Regions from separate parts of the Sporomusa rhizae genome, predicted to be linked through region 1. Evidence: riboswitches for the same ligand, from Rfam matches in the RefSeq annotation. Region 1 holds a riboswitch; the other holds the start of a gene.
What was found. A riboswitch is a leader RNA that binds a small molecule or an ion and turns the genes downstream of it on or off. The one in region 1 is predicted to bind cobalamin.

Region 1 (4,219 bases):
TTTTATACTTGGCCCCCAGGCCGACGGTTGTCAGGGAGGTTTGCCCATAGGGCTTATCATATGCACCTATACCGGTAACCATCTCATCAATATATTTTACTTCGCCGAAAACAGCCAGCCGGTTGTCCGGGCGGTAGGTCAGCCGGGCCGAGCCTTCCCATTCCGGCGTATACAACTGCGGATAGCTGAAATAAATCTCGCCGGTTGAGGAGCTAGGCGCATTATACTTGGTCTGCTGCTTGGTATGCAGATAGGTGCCTGCCAGGCTCATATCCCATTTGTCCCAGTTGAAATCAGCCTGTAATTCCACACCGTTGGCCTGCCCCTTGCGCGCATTGGTGTAAGACCAAAAATTATAGCCGAATCGGTAGAGGTGGAGCATATTCTTGGAATCGCGGCCAAAGTAGGTCAATTGGACCTTGGAGGAATTGGCGCCCAGCAGTCTGCCGTCCCAGATGGCTGCCAAGTCCCATTGGGTCCCTTCCTCGGGTACCGGGAATATGCTTTGACCGGCATACTTGGGATCGTTATAAGCATTAGGCCGGGGCAGAATGCCGGCGCCGTCGCCGGCAATCTCGTACAGGTTGAGCAGCCGGTAGTAGGTGCCGTAGGTAGAGCGCAGGGTCAGATGCTCGTCCACCTGCTTTTTCAGTGCCACTTGCCAGGTGACCTTGTCATTGACCTGGGAATCCTCCTGATCGACCCATTTATTTAAGTCGGATTTTCCCAGCGCCCTGCCCATGACCTTGGAATAATTGTAGCGAATACTGGGAGTCAGCCAGAGATCAGCCGCCTGGTTGAGGGTAATGGTATCCTGCAATTGGAGATTGAACAGCGTATGTTCATAATATGTCCGAAACCGCTCGCGATTGGTAAGACTGGGTTCAAAGTCATATTTGTCCATCCGGCTGCCGTTAACATCCATTTTCTCTTTCGACCAGTTTGCCAGGAACTCAAGCAGATGGTTGTCACCGGCCTTATAGGTGCCATCAATGGCTCCGCCCAGCCGCCGGGAGTCGAAAGCGCTCCATTCTTCAAATACTGCAGGAATTTTGCCAAACTTCTGATAGTCCGGATTGCGGTAGCGCTTATCCTGGTCAAGATAGTTAAGCTGCCAGCCCCATTCCAGATTGCCGCTCATATCCCGCCGGCCTACCATCAGTTCCTTGGTAGTCAGTTCCTGCCGCTTCCGCTCGAATTTGTCTGGCAGATCCACTATTGTGCTTAATGTTGGATCCCCATCTACTCTTCGGGGCATTCCCCGGTCAATTTTCTTCCAGCTGCCCTTGACCAGCCAGTGGTCGTCCTGCCATTTGATAATGGCGTCAGTGTTTTTGTAGTCGTTATTCTTCCGCCAGCGGGTGTTGTCGTTAGAAAGCTCGGACATTAGTTTTCGAGTTCCTGCGCTCTGATTGTGTAAACTAGTTCTTACATCATCCAGTTGGGCTTTGGCCTCCTGGTTATATAGCTGTTCCGCTTCAGCCAGTGTCGAAGCCCGGTTATTTAAGATATAATCGTCAAGCATCTCCTGCTTGCTAGAATGCCAATTAAGCCAATACCAGTTGCCCCGTATAGCGGACAAATACTGATTGTAGACAGCCGGGTTATTGAATGCCGCATCAACTTCCTCCAACGTAGAATAACCGGGATTAATTCCCGTATAAAGATCCAAATTATCATTGACGGTACGAATAAAAAAATTCATATTCGCCTGCAACCCCGGCATATCTCTTGCATAGACTTCTTTAGAGTAAGGATTCTCATATCGAAAATCCCCATCACTCTCATCGCGGTTAATGCCGATCATCAGGCTGCCGCTCCCTAAAGGCTGGGTGATCTCCAGGCCGGCGATGGTGCCGCCCCAGGAGCTTTTGCCGACCTGGGCCGAGATGTTGGCTTTGTCCGGCTTCTTGGTAACGATGTTTATAACCCCACCCATATAGGTGCCGCCAAAGCGGGCCGGAATATAACCTCGGTAGACTTCGATCCGTTCGACATTGTGGATGGGGATTGTCGAGATATCGACAGCCGCATCGCCACCCAGGTTGGAGAGCACGCCATCCACGAATACGCCCACCTGGGCCGCCGTACTGCCCCGGACGCTGACGGTGGTATACTGGCCCTTGCCGGATACATAACGGACATGGACGCCAGGCACATCTTTCAGGAGTTCCGGCAGCGTTTTCTGCTCACCTTTGTAATCATCAGGCCGGATAATGGTTACGGTGCCTGGTGACAGCTTGGATTCCCAGTCCGGGCGCTTGGCTTCGACGGTTACGGACTCCAGAGTATATTCCTGCGCCGGTTTGCTGTCTGCTTTCACAGTTTCCGTTGTTTCCTGTGACTGCTTGCTGTCAGGCTCGGCGGCATAGGCAACGCCGCCGAAATCAGGCGTCAGGCTGAATGCCAAAGAACAGGCGATACTCATTGCCAAGGCATTCTTTGTTAGTTTACGTTGTTTCAATGCTTGCTCTCTCCCCTTTGCTTCTTAGAAACTCCGAATTACTGAAATAGGCTGACTGTTTCAGTCAGAGTGTTCTATTGCCCTCCTCTCATAAGTAAATTCCGAATCTTCTCCCTGTCGCTCGCAGGTTAAGCGAAGATTGTCCGTACAGGCAGTTCTCCTGACTCCAGTTCATCATCAGCCCAGCCTTCCCAGATAAGTTGACACTACTTATCCAGTGACATCTCAGGACTGACTCCGTGTTACAGTGGCGGGACCGTGCCGGTTTTTCACCGGACTTCCCTATTAAGCCCTCTACAGGGCACCTGTACCGAAACAAAAAATGGATTTCCCATATATTCAACCATCCTCGTTGCCAGGTGTTGACTATATGAGAAATCCATTTATCATAGCTATAAAAGCTGATCGAACAGACTGCTCAAATAATCCCCTACCCATCACTCGCAGGTCAATGGTGATTGTTATACAGGCAGTTCTCCTGGCTCTGAATCATTGCTTCTCCAAACCTTCCCAAGACTTTCCATCCCAGTGGCATCACCTGGAGTTGCTCCTCATTACAGTGGCGGGACCGCGCCGGTCTTTCACCGGACTTCCCTATTAAGCCCCGTAGGGCACCTGTACCGCTATATTTTTTTCAGTCTACTTTATGTAAGGATTGATAAGATAGTTGCATTCTCGTATGGGGGTTCCGGATAAATACTGAAATAATTCGCCCGGATTAGTCAGCCAGTTGATGTGATGATAATCCCAAAGCCATGGCGCAGTCACTTTGACGGCATTATAGCTGTCAAAATACCCCCAGCCGGCAAAGACCCGTCCTTGACCGATTTCACGGCGCTGCTCCCATAACTGGGTTAAGGGAATCAGACTATAGCCGATATGGGCTTCCCCCGGCAAAAACCGTTTGCGTTTGCCCACAACCGCAATCTCATGCGTTCCGGCGCTGATTTTGAGTACTGGCCGCCCGCCTTCCAAGCGAACCTTAGCACCATTTTGCTTCTGCCAGTTGTGATTACTGTAGGTTAACAGCATCTCCAGCCGCCCGGCGCCGTCTGGCGTTTTGCCTACAGCAAGCAACACTCCGGTCAGATCATGTTCATGTTGGCTCCTCCCCATATGTCTGGGATAATATTGATAGTAGCCAAGAAAATAATGGGTGTCACTTTCCACCACCGAATAATACACGGCTGGTTTCGGCGGATAAAACATCAAATTGTACCAGTTATTATTCAGCCGCCAGTCGTGATCATAATCGACTGCTGTAAACATATTGGTCTGGGCGGTCAGGCTATCTTTATTATCCATTTTGCGGATAACCGGCGCCCACTGCTCAGCAACCAGCAAATCATCTGCCGCCGAAATTGGCTGTACGCACAATAGCCCTATAAGTAGGAAAGTTATAAGACATATGCTTTTTTTCATGCTATCACCCCGGATAAATAACGAAATCACCTATGTTATTCATCACTATCTACTTTTTGTTATATACTGTTACTTCGTCAATAGAGTAGACCTCCATATTCCACGTACCACCCCGGGGAGGTGACTGAATAATTACTCCCTGTCCGACAAAGGAAATAAGATTTCCTGTTGCCAACCCAGTTTCCAACAGGCTTTGCAGTCTTTGTTCCGACGTTCGGACCACAATCGATTTTCCGGGGGTGTCACGGAGTTCAATTACCGCATAGCAGCTATTGGAATTCGCATAACAATTGATTAATGCGACGTGACCATATAACTGAACCAGCGGCGGCA
Region 2 (4,219 bases), 420 kb from region 1:
AACGTGCCATTGGCACAAAAAATATAATTGTCATACAAGATGGCAAGTCTCAGACAAAATGGAAGAAGGTAAATCCAACAAACAAATAAATAAGCTTCCACACATGACGAGGAATGGAAGTAGTGCGGGATGTGCGCGATGAAAGGTAGCGCAGCGCGTCCAAACTTGGTTACAAATATACTATTTTATTATAAATCAGCGACGTTATAACTTCAATGGACTGCCTTATTTTGTGCTGCACTTTAGGAAATCTAGAGTGCCGAGTGAACGGTGCCATGAATAAAATGAAACAGGGGACAGTGAATCAGCTATGGCTCCAAATGTCGTAAAGAGGGGATAAGATGCGGGTCTTTTACAAGTATGCTCCATTACTATTTGCTCTATTTGGAATATTAGTCATTCCGGCGGTAGATGTTCCCTGTAATTAAAAACCAAGCAATCAATTGTATCGCGTTTGATCGCTTGGTTTTTGTACACTGGTTAGTTTCTATTAAATTTTTGAGGGTCTTACATACGGGGCTTTGAAGTACGGCTCATCATAAATTCTTTTGCATACAAACAGATCCTCGCAAATCTTTGTATTGGCCATAGTTTGCGATTATAAGATAACCCAGGCTATGATATAAGGCTATAGCTTCGACAAGAGGTGCACCTGTTTCTAATAGTAGAGTGCTAAAACCTTTTTCTCTCGCTCGTTTTTCTAATAGAATCATTAACGTTTTGGAAATGCCTTTCCTGCGGTATTCTTTTTTTACAAAAACCCGTTTTACTTCAGCGGTTTTTTCGTCATAGCGTTTAAAGCTGGCGCAGCCAATGGGCTCGTTATCATCATCATGAGCTAAGATTACATCGTGAATATTATCAAGTGCGTTATAGGAAATATACTGCTTTCGGTTTTCTTCGCCGCCGGCAATTTCATTGAGATATTCATCAAGTAATTTGCAGAGGTTAATGAAATCTTGGTTGCGGCCATCTGTATATATAAATTTCACAGCCATCATCCTCACACATAGATATTCACACTAAGCGCAGCTTTGCCTACCTTACCGGTTGAGCTTATTTATTTGTTTCTGCGTTATCCTTTCTACCTACCAGGTAATCCAGAGAAACAGGAAAGAGGCTAACTGACGACTTCTATTTGATCCGGCGCTTTTAAGTCTACTTTATTTTGTGTTTAAATCAATCTTAATCTCGCCGTTTTTTGCCTCGTATGTGGCTATATGAGCTTTTATAATCATTTCTAGCTCTTTATTGACTGTTCTGAAATTATTGTCAGCAATATAGCGAAACTTTTCGAGTGTTTGTTGGTCGATACGAAGTGTGAACTTAGACGTATTAGGTGACACGATAATCTCCTCCAATAGAGCCTGATTACAATAACTGTATATTAAAAGAGTTAAATATGGCGTATTGACGGCAAAATGACGGCGTGATATGATTAAAATGTACTATGGAAAGGAGGGAAGCCAGTATTGCTACTACATGGACAAGGGTCAAGAAAATTGAATCATTGCGTCGGCGGATTTTCCCTGGTAAGAGGGCAAACATCGGCAGAGTACCGGAAACGGGAAAGCGAGATATATGATAGAATTCGCAAGGCATCTGATGAATTTTCCCGACTGAGCAAAGGTGCAGATACCACCGAAGCTCTCCGGCGGCTGGAGGCAGCGCTGGCAGAGTTTGAGTCATTTAGATACGAACTTTGAGCAGACACGAAACTACATAATAAGGTTCATGAAAATTGAACTTACGGAAAGGAGTAACTAAAAGAGCAAACTAAACCACGGCAGGCTTACCTTGTTAAGCCGACAAACAAGGGCAAAGTCTGCTTTAAAATGTGTCTAATAGACACTTGTTGCCTACTGTCACAACGCGACACTCTGTGATGGAGACAACCGAATGGAAAACAAGGGTATGTTCCACATACGATTGTTTCCAGTACAGTGCAGCAAACACCCGGCTTCAATTTGGGGAAAAGGCAGCCCAACATTGTCCGCGTTGAAGTTTATGGAAAGAGTCCGCAGAAAAATTATATCCATTTGAAGGGATAAACAGTCATAATCCAGAATTATCCATCATAAGATGAAACCGAAAGAACAACAGCATATTTCGGGGATAGGTGCCCGCAAGGGCTTAATAGGGAAGTCCGGTGAAATACCGGCACGGTCCCGCCACTGTAACGGGGAGTAGTCTCGCATTTTTGCCACTGAAGCATCAGGCTTTGGGAAGGCGCGGGACAGCGATGAACCGGAGTCAGGAGAACTGCCTGTTCGACAATCACCATTTTACCTGCGAGCGACAGGGAGGAGATTATGTACAATTACCGAAAAATTTCCGGGTAATTGGATATAAAAAACTTCCGTTGAGGGAGTTTTTTTTATTGCAAAACTAAGCCAAGCCCTAATTGGGGTATAGGCAAAAGAGTAACGAAGAAAAAACAGGATAAAAAGGAATGATTACCTTTGAACCATATCTACAAAGTCATTTGGAACCGGGCCCGCGCCTGTTGGCAGGTGGTGTCCGAGCTGGCGAAAAACACCGGCCGGATGAAATCGATCCGTCGCAGCAGCGGTGGGCGCGGCGCTAAATGTGTGGTGCTCCGCCTGGTCTTGTTGCTGGTGTTGGGCTTAACCGCGTTTATCAATACGGCGGCTGCGTTTACCACTCCGGCAGATGGTACCTGGACATCAAAAGGGGAGATCGATGGCTATGATACCTACGAATCGACAGCCACCAAGGGTGGTGCCGGAACTGTGCCAACAAACCCAAAAAAATACAATGCGCCAATTATATTGCTGGCCGGAGAAAGATGGCGTCCGATGGATTTGCCGGCGGTAACAAGGGCCGCTTATATAACTGCTGCCGAGCTTACCTTGTCTGCCGGCAGTATGCTGGATCTGGCCTGGAAGGGCAACAGTGTGGGCTATCAGGAGCCTTCTCCTAGTAAAGAGCCTAGTATAAAACCGATCGCCCTGACGGTGGAAAAACTGAACCTAACCGGTAACGTTGTGCTTCGCATCAATACCCATGTAAAAACTCCGAGCATAGGAACAGCAGCGGTAGGCGGCTTTACCGTTAAACAACTGACCGGCAGCGGCACGATCTACGTGCAGTCTGCCTATGATCCCAGCTATAAGAGCCTAGTACGCGGCGCGGGTGGGGTATTCCTGCGGCCCATAGATAAGATTATTGATCCAATGAAGTACAATTATGTTGTGGTTGATCTCAGTGCCGCCGGCAGCGCTGCTTACCAGCAGGTTAATGTACTGGGGCAAGTCTCCCTTGTGGACGGTCCGCTGCGGATTTACGAACTAATACCGATCATCGACTGGAACAACCTACAGGCAGGGAAAGCAATCCTGCTGGGGGTGAAGTCTCACAATACCGGTGTCATTTCCGAATCCGGCAAAATGGCCAGCGATGCCCAACTGGCTTTCCGCAATGTCTGGCGCATTGAAGAGGACAATCTCTTTAACCGTATGAATGAGCTGCATGCCCGGCATTTTGCGAAAAAAGATTCGGCGTTCCCTGCCGGGGCGGCGGACAGGCCGGTAAGTGAAGAGGTCTGGGCGCATAGCTTCCGGGGCAAGCTGAACAGCCACGGCGCGTACGGGCGCAGCTTCAACCAAAGCTATGACGGGCTGCAGGTCGGGTTTGACAAGACCCGGGAGGGTGATTTCTTTAACGGGACGTTGTACTACGGCCTGATGCTGGGCCGGATCAGTGCCGATGCCGGCTATGCCACCGGCCAGGGGGACCTGACCGGCACGAGCATGGGAGCCTACGCCTCCTGGACCGGCAACAACGGCCACTATTTGGATTTGGCGGCCCGGATGACGAAAATTAAAAACGACTACCAGTTTTATGACAGCGACAGCAGCAATACAGCCCAGTATGACAGCTGGGCCAGCGGGATCAGTGCGCAGTACGGTTATCGCCGGGACTTGTCTGACGGCTGGTATTATGAACCCCAGGCCGGTTTATCGGTCGGCACCATCGACCGGGTAAGCTACACCCTGCCCAACCAGCTAACGGTTGCGCAAACCGCTGACCGGCCGGTGGTCGGCCGGCTGGGCGTGACCGTGGGCAGGGAGTTCGGCGATGAGCAGCACCGCGGTCACGCATACGCTGCCGTCACGGCCCTGCATGATTTCGGCAGCAGTAAGTTGGAAGCCCGTTTCTCCGGTGACCGTGCGGCCTTACTGACCGGGGCGGGGCA

Region 2: another riboswitch for cobalamin. It lies ahead of SRRS_RS03880 (TonB-dependent receptor domain-containing protein); the one in region 1 lies ahead of SRRS_RS05600 (TonB-dependent receptor).

Annotation. Positions count from the first base shown of each region.
Region 1 covers NZ_CP156925.1:1,266,479-1,270,697, reverse strand. Annotated here, with positions in the region: gene SRRS_RS05600 (TonB-dependent receptor) at 1-2,428, opposite strand, end outside; cobalamin riboswitch at 2,597-2,788, opposite strand; cobalamin riboswitch at 2,915-3,098, opposite strand; gene SRRS_RS05595 (hypothetical protein) at 3,104-3,886, opposite strand; gene SRRS_RS05590 (hypothetical protein) at 3,936-4,219, opposite strand, start outside.
Region 2 covers NZ_CP156925.1:846,312-850,530, forward strand. Annotated here, with positions in the region: gene SRRS_RS03865 (GNAT family N-acetyltransferase) at 537-992, opposite strand; gene SRRS_RS03870 (TraY domain-containing protein) at 1,164-1,346, opposite strand; gene SRRS_RS03875 (hypothetical protein) at 1,473-1,706, shown strand; cobalamin riboswitch at 2,101-2,285, shown strand; gene SRRS_RS03880 (TonB-dependent receptor domain-containing protein) at 2,463-4,219, shown strand, end outside.